3 regions of the Streptomyces sp. NBC_00442 genome follow, and region 1 is predicted to be linked to each of the others. Evidence: riboswitches for the same ligand, from Rfam matches in the RefSeq annotation. Region 1 holds a riboswitch; each other region holds the start of a gene.
What was found. A riboswitch is a leader RNA that binds a small molecule or an ion and turns the genes downstream of it on or off. The one in region 1 is predicted to bind cobalamin.
Positions count from the first base shown of each region.

Region 1 (3,266 bases):
GCGTCGTCGGTGCGGCCCACCACGGCCGTGCCGTCGTCCGCCGTGATGATCGGGCGCTGGATCAGCTTGGGGTGCTCGGCGAGCGCCGTCACCCAGCGCTCGCGGGCATCCGCGTCTCGCGGCCAGTCCTTCAGGCCGAGTTCCTTGGCGGCGGCCTCCTGGGTGCGCGTGATGTCCCAGGGTTCGAGACCGAGCCGGCCGAGGACGGCCCGGATCTCCTCGGGGGAGGGCACGTCTTCGAGGTAGCGGCGCACCGTGTAGTCGGCGCCCTCCGCGTCCAGCAGACTCACCGCGCTGCGGCACTTCGAACAGGCCGGGTTGATCCAGATCTCCATGCCCGCCAGGCTACCCGCGACGCCGCATCAAAGCCCGGCTGGCCAGGGGCGATTGTCAGTGGTCCCCAGTAAAATCGAGGCAGTAAGTGAGGGTTCCCGACCGCCCAGGAGGATGCCCATGACCGCTGCCGTACTGACCTCGCACGCCCCGAAACAGCTGTCCCTCCAGCCCCTCCGCAAGGTGCCGCTGCCCGCCGGGCGTCCGCGTGTGTGGTACGAGTCCCACAACCGGCGTCTGAAGGCCATGCGCCTGGCCATCGCCCTGCTCGACACCGGGGTGTACCGGCCCGAGCAGGCACCCGACCGCACCATACGTACCGTGGCCGCGCTCATCGGCGTACACCAGCCGTCGGAGGCGACCTGCCGGATGGTGCGCGCGCTGATCTACGACGGCCGCTGATCCGTGAAATCGCCCGGCCCCGCTCATGCCGTCGAGGCGTGGCCGGGGTCGGGCCCCGACGTCGTCACCGCGGGCCGGTCCGCGGGCCGGCCCGCATGCCGGTCCGCGTACTGGCCCGCGTACTGGTCGAGGAGGCGTGCGGTCGCCTCGTCCACCAGCCGGTAGCGCACCACCCGTCCCTCCTTCTCCCCAGCGACCGTCCCGGCGGCCCGCAGCAGCCGCAGGGCCTGCGAGACGGCCGGGTCGCGCATGCCCGTCGCCACCGCCAGGTCGGAGACGGCGAGCGGCCCGGTCCGGTGCAGGGCTATCAGCAGCGCGAGCCGATTGGGGTCGGCGAGCAGGGAGAACCGCTCGGCCCAGTCGCGTACGCGCTCGGGGTCGCCGATCGCGGCGATGGCGTCGCAGACCCGGTGGCCGTCGATGATGCGGTGGCCGGCGCGCTCGGCGGGGACGAGATGCATGCCCGCATCTTCGCAGGAGTGGGCCGGAGCGCTCCGTGTGATCTTCGATACCTGCACAGCTGTGCAGCTGTGCGGGCAACTGCGCAGCGTCTAGGGTGACCTGGCCGTGGTGTTCGGGAAGCCGGTGCGAAACCGGAGCGGCCCTCGCCACTGTGATCGGGCTCCCCGTCAAGCCTTTCCGGGGAGCGGCCGTTCCCCTGCGACGCCACTGGCCAGGATCCACCTGGCTGGGAAGGCCGGGGCGGCCGCATCCGCCCGTCAGCCAGGAGACCGGCCGCGGCATCTCACGAAGTGATCCACGAGGTGCTGGAGCGTGACCCTTATGACCCTGTCCACCCGCACGCCTTCCGAGGCGGGCTCCGCCACGCCGACGTTCCGCTGGCGCCGCGAGGACACCGTCCGTACCGGTGCCCTGCTCGCGGTCATAGCCGCCCTGCATGTCGTCGCCTTCGGCATCCTGTTCCTGCTGGTGGCCCCCGCCCACTACGCCGTCGGCACCAAGACGTACGGCATCGGCCTCGGCGTCACCGCCTACACGCTCGGCATGCGGCACGCCTTCGACGCCGACCACATCGCCGCCATCGACAACACCACCCGCAAGCTGATGGCCGACGGCAAGCGCCCGGTCTCCGTGGGCTTCTGGTTCGCGCTCGGCCACTCCAGCGTCGTCGTCGTCATGGCGGGCCTGGTGGCGGGCGGCGCCCACCTCGCGGGCACCCTCATGAACGAGGACTCCAGCACCCACCAGGTCCTCGGTGTCGTCGGCACCACCGCCTCCGGCGGGTTCCTCTACCTCATCGCCGCGCTCAACCTCGTTGCCCTGTTCGGCATTTTGAAGGTGTTCCGCGCGATGCGGGCGGGCGCGTACGACGAGAAGGAACTCGAAGCCCACCTGGACTCGCGGGGGTTCATGAACCGCATCCTGGGCCGCTTCACCAAGTCCATATCCCGGCCGGGCCAGATGTTCCCGCTGGGCTTCCTCTTCGGCCTCGGCTTCGACACCGCCACCGAGGTCACCCTGATGGTGATGGCCGGCACGGGCGCCGCGGCCGGGCTGCCCTGGTACGCCATCCTGTGCCTGCCGCTGCTGTTCGCCGCCGGCATGAGCCTGTTCGACACCCTCGACGGCACGTTCATGAACTTCGCCTACCAGTGGGCGTTCTCCAACCCCGTGCGCAAGGTCTACTACAACCTCACCATCACGGGCCTCTCGATCGCGGTGGCCTTCTTCATCGGCACCATCGAACTGGTCGGGGTCATGCACGAGAAGTTCGACCTCACCGACCCGGTCAGCGGCTGGATCGCCGACCTCGACCTGGACAACGTCGGCTTCGTCATCGTCGGCCTGTTCGTCGTGGTGTGGGCGGCGGCCCTGGCGTACTGGCGGCTGGGCAAGGTGGAGCAGAAGTGGGCGGCTTCGGGGGTGTGAGGCGTCCGTGGGCAGGGCGGGGGTGCCGGGCCCGCTCTCAGCGGCCCTCTCCCGCCGGGCCCGCCCCAACTCCCGCCGCCGGCCCGGCCATGCCGAACGCCCGCCGTCCGTACGCGAGCAACTCCCGTACCGCAGGGCCCTCGTTGGGCTTCCACACGAGGGAGAGGAAGGCAGGCGCGTCGACGTCGTCGATGGCACGGGCGGTGAGCAGGTCGCGGTAGTGCGCGGCCATCGAGTCGCTGAGCACGGCGACACCGAGGCCGCGTGCCGCGAGGCCGGCGATGGCGTCGGCGGCGCTCGCCTGAAGCGCGATCACGGGCTGGACGCCGCGCGCCGCGCAGGCCCGGTCGAAGACCGTACGCAGCCCCGTACCCGGCGGCATGCACACGATCGGGTACGCGCTCAGATCGCTCAGGGCGACCCGGCGCCGCTTCGCCAGCGGATGGCCGGCCGGGACCGCCGCGACCAGCCCCTCCTCGATGATCGTCAGCGAGTCGAGGCCGTCGTGGGCGGCGGTCGACGTCCCGATGAGGGCGAGATCGAGGGTCCCGGCGCGAACCCCGTCGACCAACCGGCCGGAGTTGTCCTCGAGGAGTGAGATCTCCACGCCGGGGTGGGCCCGGTGGAAGGCGGCGAGAGCG
Region 1 is NZ_CP107918.1:5,706,586-5,709,851, forward strand. Features, by position in the region: gene OG432_RS25565 (arsenate reductase family protein) at 1-335, opposite strand, end outside; gene OG432_RS25570 (hypothetical protein) at 454-735, shown strand; partial or broken gene OG432_RS25575 (ArsR/SmtB family transcription factor) at 858-1,196, opposite strand; cobalamin riboswitch at 1,287-1,489, shown strand; gene OG432_RS25580 (HoxN/HupN/NixA family nickel/cobalt transporter) at 1,519-2,625, shown strand; gene OG432_RS25585 (LysR family transcriptional regulator) at 2,663-3,266, opposite strand, start outside.

Region 2 (3,266 bases), 900 kb from region 1:
CCAGCGGGCGCCGCCGAGTCCGCCGAGCGTCCAGTGCAGGACTTCCTGTACGTGTTCGGCGCGGGCGGAGGTGACGAGGATCAGGCTGGTGAGCGCGGACAGGACGTAGGAGACGGCGACCCCGGCGAGGACGAGACGGCCGCCCGTCATGGATCCGGCGCGTCCGGCCAGGGCGTACACGAGGAGGAGCGCGGCCAGCGCCCCCGCGAACGCGGCGGCCGGGAGGGCGATGGTGGTGGCCGCCCCGGCCCCCGCGCCGAGCACGATCACGGCGACGGCCCCGGCGGAGGCGCCGCTGGAGACGCCGAGCAGGAAGGGGTCGGCGAGCGGATTGCGCACCAGGGCCTGGAGGACGGTCCCGATGACGGCGAGCCCGGCTCCGGTGACGGCGCCGAGCACCACGCGGGGCGCCCTGACCTCCAGGACGATCGTGCGGTACGGGCCGGGTTCGGCGGCGCCGGTGACGATGGCCAGTACGTCGCCGGCCGGTATCCGCACCGAGCCGAGCGCGAGCCCGGCGGTCGCCGCGGCCAGCAGCACGAGGGCAAGGCCCGCGAGGAGGAGGGAGTAGCGCGTGCGCGGGGTCACTCCCCCGTCCCCGCCCGCAGCTGCGTCGCCAGCTTGGTCACCGCGTCCGGTGCCCGGACGCCCGTGACCATGTCGGACAGGGGCAGGACGGCGAAGCTGTTGTTCTTGACGGCGGGGACGGACGCGAGGGCCGGGTCGTCGCGCAGGCGCTTCTTCTTGGCTTCCGCGCTCGTGCCCCCGTAGTCGAGGATCAGGATGGTCTCGGGGGCGCGGGCCACCACGTTCTCCCAGCTCGCGTCGCCGAAGGACGTCGTGCTCAGGTCGTCCGCGAAGACGTTGCGGCCGCCCGCCCGCGTCACGATGTCGTTGCCGATGCCCTTGCCGCCGACCGTGAACGCCGTCTTGTCGCCGCTGTCGTAGACGAACACCGGGACGGGCTCCGCGCCCTCGCGGGCCGTGCGGGTGCGTGCGTTGGTGGCCTGGGCCGACGTCACCCACGACTCGGCCCGGTCGGCCACCCCGAAGGTCCGGCCGACCTCGCGGACCTCCCGGTACACGTCGTCCATCGTGGTCGCCGCGCCGTGCGGGCAGTTCTCCACGTTGAGGCGGGAGGTGATGCCGCTCTTGGCGAGGGCCTCGCGTCCGCGGCCCTCGCTCGCCGCGAACGCGGAGGCGTAGCCGCCGTAGACGAAGTCCGGGTTCACCGAGAGGAGCTTCTCGTACGAGGGGTACTCGGCGGCCAGGACGGGGACCGAGCGGTAGTCCGCCGCGTACCTCGGCAGGACCTCGTCGTCCATGTAGGCGGTCGCGGCGAGGGACTTGGCGAGGCCCAGCTCCAGCATCACTTCCGTGGCGTGCTGGTTCATCGTCACCGCCCGCTTCGGGGGCGCGGTGTACGTCGTCGTGACGCCGCAGTTGGTGACCGTGTACGGGAAGCCGGGGGCGGAGCCGCCCGCGGCCTCGGGCTGCGCGCGCGTCGTGCACGCGGCGAGCGGGAACAGCAGGGCGGCGGCGAGTGCCGCGCGGCGCCAGAGCATGGCCGGGCTCCTCCAAGGGGATTCCGCGTCCCCTGTCGACGGGAGAAGGCGGCAGGCCAGTTCCTGGCTTCCCGCACCGAGGAGCTCGGTGCGGGTCACAGTGGCGGGACCGTGCCGGATTCACACCGGCTTCCTGGGCCCTGCCGCCCAATGATCGAAAGTGCGTACGGCCAGTATGCCCGGGATTCGTCCGTACGCGTATTCGTCAGTACGCCTCTACGACCCTTACATCTTCCTCCGTGATCACGCCGTCCACGATGCGGTACGAGCGGAACTGGAACTCCCCGGCCCCGTCCGTGTCCGCCGTCGACACCAGGACGTAGTGCGCGCCGGGCTCGTTGGCGTACGTCACGTCGGTGCGCGAGGGGTAGGCCTCGGTCGCGGTGTGGGAGTGGTAGACGATCACCGGCTCCTCGTCGCGGTCGTCGAGGTCGCGGTAGAGCTTGAGGAGGTCCTGCGAGTCGAACTCGTAGAACGTGGGCGAGCGGGCCGCGTTGAGCATCGGGATGAAGCGCTCGGGGCGGCCGGTGCCGGCCGGGCCCGCGACCACACCGCACGCCTCGTCGGGGTGGTCGGCGCGGGCGTGCGCGACGAGCTGGTCGTACAGGGCCTGGGTGATGGTCAGCATGTCGGCAAGAATAAGCATGCGGGCCGTTCCGTATCGAGGTGCGATACGGAACGGCCCGCATGGTGAGAAGACGCAGGTCAGAGGAGCTGAAGAACAGGGGCGGCGAAGAGCCTCAGCTGCGCTTGGCGAACGCCTTGTTCTCGGGGTTCTTGGCCTTCAGGACCAGGTAGGAGACGCCAAGGATCAGGGCCCACAACGGCGCGCAGAACAGCGAGACGCGGGAGTCCTTGTCGATGCCCATCATCACGATGACCATGCCGATGAAGAGCAGCGCGAACCAGCTGGTGTACGGGGCGCCGGGGGCGCGGAAGCCGGACTTCGGCAGTTCGCCGCGGTCGGACTTGGCGCGGTAGCGGATCTGGCAGACCAGGATCATGATCCAGGCCCACATGCCGGAGATGGTGGCGAAGGAGACCACGTAGTCGAAGGCCTTGCCGGGCGCCACATAGTTGATCCACACGCCGACCAGCATGAGCGCCGCGGAGACCGAGGTGCCGACGAGCGGGGTGCCGCTCCTGGTGAGCTTGGTGAAGACCTTCGGGCCCTGGCCGTTGAGCGCGAGGTCGCGCAGCATGCGGCCGGTGGAGTACATGCCCGAGTTGCAGGAGGACAGGGCCGCGGTCAGGACGACGAAGTTGACGATCGCCGCGCCGATGCCGAGGCCCATCTTCTGGAAGGCGGCGACGAAGGGGCTCACGCCCGGCTGGAACTCGTGCCACGGGACGACCGAGAGGATCATGATCAGGGCGCCGATGTAGAAGACGGCGATGCGCCACGGCACGGTGTTGATGGCCTTGGGCAGGGTCTTCTCGGGGTCCTTGGACTCGCCCGCGGTCACGCCGACCAGTTCGACGGCGAGGAAGGCGAACATCACGATCTGGAGCGTCATCAGCGTGCCGCCGATGCCCTTGGGGAAGAACCCGTGGTCGTTCCAGAGGTTGGCGACGGTGGCGGTGTCCGCGGCGTCCGAGAAGCCGACGGTCAGGATGCCGGCGCAGATCAGGATCATGCCGACGATGGCGGTGACCTTGACCATGGAGAACCAGAACTCCAGCTCACCGAAGAGCTTCACG
Region 2 is NZ_CP107918.1:4,811,389-4,814,654, reverse strand. Features, by position in the region: gene OG432_RS21465 (FecCD family ABC transporter permease) at 1-588, opposite strand, end outside; gene OG432_RS21460 (ABC transporter substrate-binding protein) at 585-1,565, opposite strand; adenosylcobalamin (AdoCbl) riboswitch at 1,573-1,725, opposite strand; gene OG432_RS21455 (M67 family metallopeptidase) at 1,771-2,193, opposite strand; gene OG432_RS21450 (amino acid permease) at 2,306-3,266, opposite strand, start outside.
Region 2: linked by a shared signal. The riboswitch ahead of OG432_RS21460 (ABC transporter substrate-binding protein) and the one ahead of OG432_RS25580 (HoxN/HupN/NixA family nickel/cobalt transporter) in region 1 are both predicted to bind cobalamin.

Region 3 (3,266 bases), 1.5 Mb from region 1:
TGGGTACAGGTCGACGAGCCCGCCCTTGTCCAGGACCGCACCCCCGCCGAGCTGAACGCCGCCGAGCGGACCTACCGCGAACTGGGCACCCTCACCGACCGGCCCAAGCTGCTCGTGGCCTCCTACTTCGACCAGCTCGGTGAAGCCCTGCCGGTGCTTGCCAAGGCGCCGGTCGAAGGCCTCGCCCTCGACTTCACGGACTCGGCCGCGGCCAACCTGGACGCCCTGGCCGCCGTCGGCGGGCTTCCGGGCAAGCGGCTCGTCGCCGGCGTCGTCGACGGACGCAACATCTGGATCAACGACCTGCAGAAGTCGCTGTCCACCCTCGGCACCCTCCTCGGGCTCGCCGACCGGGTCGACGTCGCCGCGTCGTCCTCCCTGCTCCACGTCCCGCTCGACGCCGCCGCAGAGCGGGACATCGAGCCGCAGATCCTGCGCTGGCTCGCCTTCGCCCGGCAGAAGACCGCCGAAATCGTCACCCTCGCCAGGGGAATCTCCCGGGGCACCGACAGCATCACGGCCGAACTCGCCGCGAACCGCGCCGACCTGGCGTCCCGGGCGGCCTCGCCCATCACGCGGGACCCGGCGGTACGCGCCCGCTCCCAGGCCGTGACGGACGCCGACGCCCGCCGCTCCCAGCCGTACTCCGAACGCGCCGCGGCCCAGCGCGCCCACCTGGGCCTTCCCCTGCTGCCGACCACCACCATCGGCTCGTTCCCCCAGACCACGGAGCTGCGCACGGCCCGCGCCGACCTGCGGACCGGACGCATCGGCACGGCCGGCTACGAGGAGCGCATCAAGGCCGAGATCGGTGACGTGATCTCCTTCCAGGAGAAGACCGGCATCGACGTCCTCGTGCACGGCGAGCCCGAACGCAACGACATGGTGCAGTACTTCGCCGAGCAGCTCACCGGCTACCTCGCCACCCAGCACGGCTGGGTCCAGTCGTACGGCACCCGCTACGTCCGCCCGCCGGTCCTGGCCGGCGACATCTCCCGCCCCGAGCCGATGACGGTCCGCTGGACGTCCTACGCCCAGTCCCTCACCGACCGTCCGGTCAAGGGCATGCTCACGGGCCCCGTCACGATGCTCGCCTGGTCCTTCGTCCGCGACGACCAGCCGCTCGGCGACACAGCCCGTCAGGTCGCGCTCGCCCTGCGGGACGAGGTCGACGACCTTGAGGCGGCGGGCACTTCGGTGATCCAGGTCGACGAACCCGCGCTCCGCGAGACCCTGCCGCTGCGCTCCGCCGACCACCCCGCCTATCTGGCCTGGGCCACCGAGGCGTTCCGCCTCAGTACGTCCGGGGTCCGGCCGGACACCCAGATCCACACGCACATGTGCTACGCCGAGTTCGGCGACATCGTCCAGGCCATCGACGACCTCGACGCCGATGTCATCAGCCTCGAAGCCGCCCGCTCGCACATGCAGGTCGCCCGTGAGCTCGCGGAGCACGGCTATCCGCGTGAGGCAGGCCCCGGCGTGTACGACATCCACTCGCCCCGTGTCCCGAGCGCCGATGAGGCAGCCGCCCTGCTGCGCACGGGACTTGAGGCGATTCCCGCCGAGCGGCTGTGGGTCAACCCGGACTGCGGGCTCAAGACCCGCGGCTGGCCCGAGACCCGTGCCTCCCTGGAGAACCTGGTGGCCGCCGCCCGCACGGTGCGCGGCGAACTGGAGACGCCCACGTCCTGACCGGCCGCGGGCGGTGCCGGCCGGGGCGGCCCTGTGCCCCGGCCGGCACCCGTCGGGCGCTGCGCGGAGCGGCGCAAGACGTGGCGACGGCTTCATTGACCCGTTCGGTTGGGCGCCCCTATGCTCCACGTGTAGTGATGAGGTAAGGAAGCTGGTGAGAATCCAGCACGGTCGCGCCACTGTGAGCCGACCGCCCGCGAGGGCGGCCGACGAGTCAGACACTTTCCATCGCTTCGCCCCATTGGTTCAAAGGGACGCAAGATCCCGTGAAGGAGGGCTTCGCCTTGAGCAGCATGTCCACACCCCGTCCGGCTTCCACGCCGATCGTCCTGCCGGTCTCGAAGTCGGTGCTGTGGCTGGTCGGTACCGCGATCATCGCGCTGGCGGTCTACTACTTCATCGGTGTCGACCAGGGCGCCGTCTCGGTGTTCGGCAACGACATGCACATCCACGAGTTCGTCCACGACGGGCGTCACTTCCTCGGCTTCCCCTGCCACTGACCCACACGGAAGTACGGACAACTCGACATGGAAAAGAAACTGATACTGCGCGGCGTTCTCGCCGGCGCAGTGGCAGGGCTGCTCGCATTCGTCTTCGCACGGATCTTCGCCGAGCCGCAGATCGCGAAGGCCATCGACTACGAGAGCGGTCGTGACGCCGCGCAGAGCGCGCTGGACAAGGCGGCCGGTCTGCCCGTCGACAGCGCCGACCCCGATCTGTTCAGCCGCACCATCCAGGCCAACGTCGGGATCGGCGTCGGCATGATCTTCTTCGGCATGGCCATGGGCGCGCTGTTCGCGGTCGCCTACACGGTCTGCCTGGGCCGGTCCGGCGCGCTGCGCGCCCGCACCCTCGCGCTGCTCGTGGCCGGCGGCGGGTTCCTCACGATGTATCTGGTCCCGTTCCTCAAGTACCCGGCCAACCCGCCGGCGATCGGCCACGAGGAGACGATCCAACAGCGCAGCGGCCTCTACCTGATCATGGTGGTGTGCTCCATCGCCTTCCTGGTGGCGGCGGTCTGGCTCGGAAAGCGGCTCCAGGTCCGCTACGGCAACTGGAACGCCACGCTGATCGGCGGCGCCGCGTTCGTCGTCGCGATCGGGATCGTGATGCTGGTGCTGCCCTCGCTGGGTCACCTGGCCTACAACAGGGAGAACTTCGGCAACCAGGCCACCGAGACGCCGCTGCCCCTCAAGGACTCCAAGGGCGCGATCGTCTACCCCGGCTTCCCCGCCGACGTCCTGTTCTCCTTCCGCTTCTTCTCCGTCGCCGCCCAGCTCCTGCTCTGGGCCGCGATCGGCCTGTTCTTCGGGCCCCTGGCCGAGCGGCTCCTCAGCACCCGCCGGGAATCCTCCGACGTCCCCGCGCAGGGCCCGGCCCCCGTCCCTGCATGACGACCGTCCCTCCGACGAGCGCGGTGATCGCCGAGGTCACCGCGCTCGGACCGTTCTTCTCCCTGAGCACCCACGCCACGGGCGTCCCTCCGGTCGAGCCCTGGGTGGCGATGTCCCGCCCGCTGATCGAGGCGCGCGTGACGGCCGTACGGCAATGGCTCGCCTCGGCGGGCCACC
Region 3 is NZ_CP107918.1:7,217,159-7,220,424, reverse strand. Features, by position in the region: gene metE (5-methyltetrahydropteroyltriglutamate--homocysteine S-methyltransferase) at 1-1,695, shown strand, start outside; cobalamin riboswitch at 1,800-1,939, shown strand; gene OG432_RS32470 (CbtB domain-containing protein) at 1,989-2,195, shown strand; gene OG432_RS32465 (CbtA family protein) at 2,223-3,089, shown strand; gene OG432_RS32460 ((2Fe-2S)-binding protein) at 3,086-3,266, shown strand, end outside.
Region 3: linked by a shared signal. The riboswitch ahead of OG432_RS32470 (CbtB domain-containing protein) and the one ahead of OG432_RS25580 (HoxN/HupN/NixA family nickel/cobalt transporter) in region 1 are both predicted to bind cobalamin.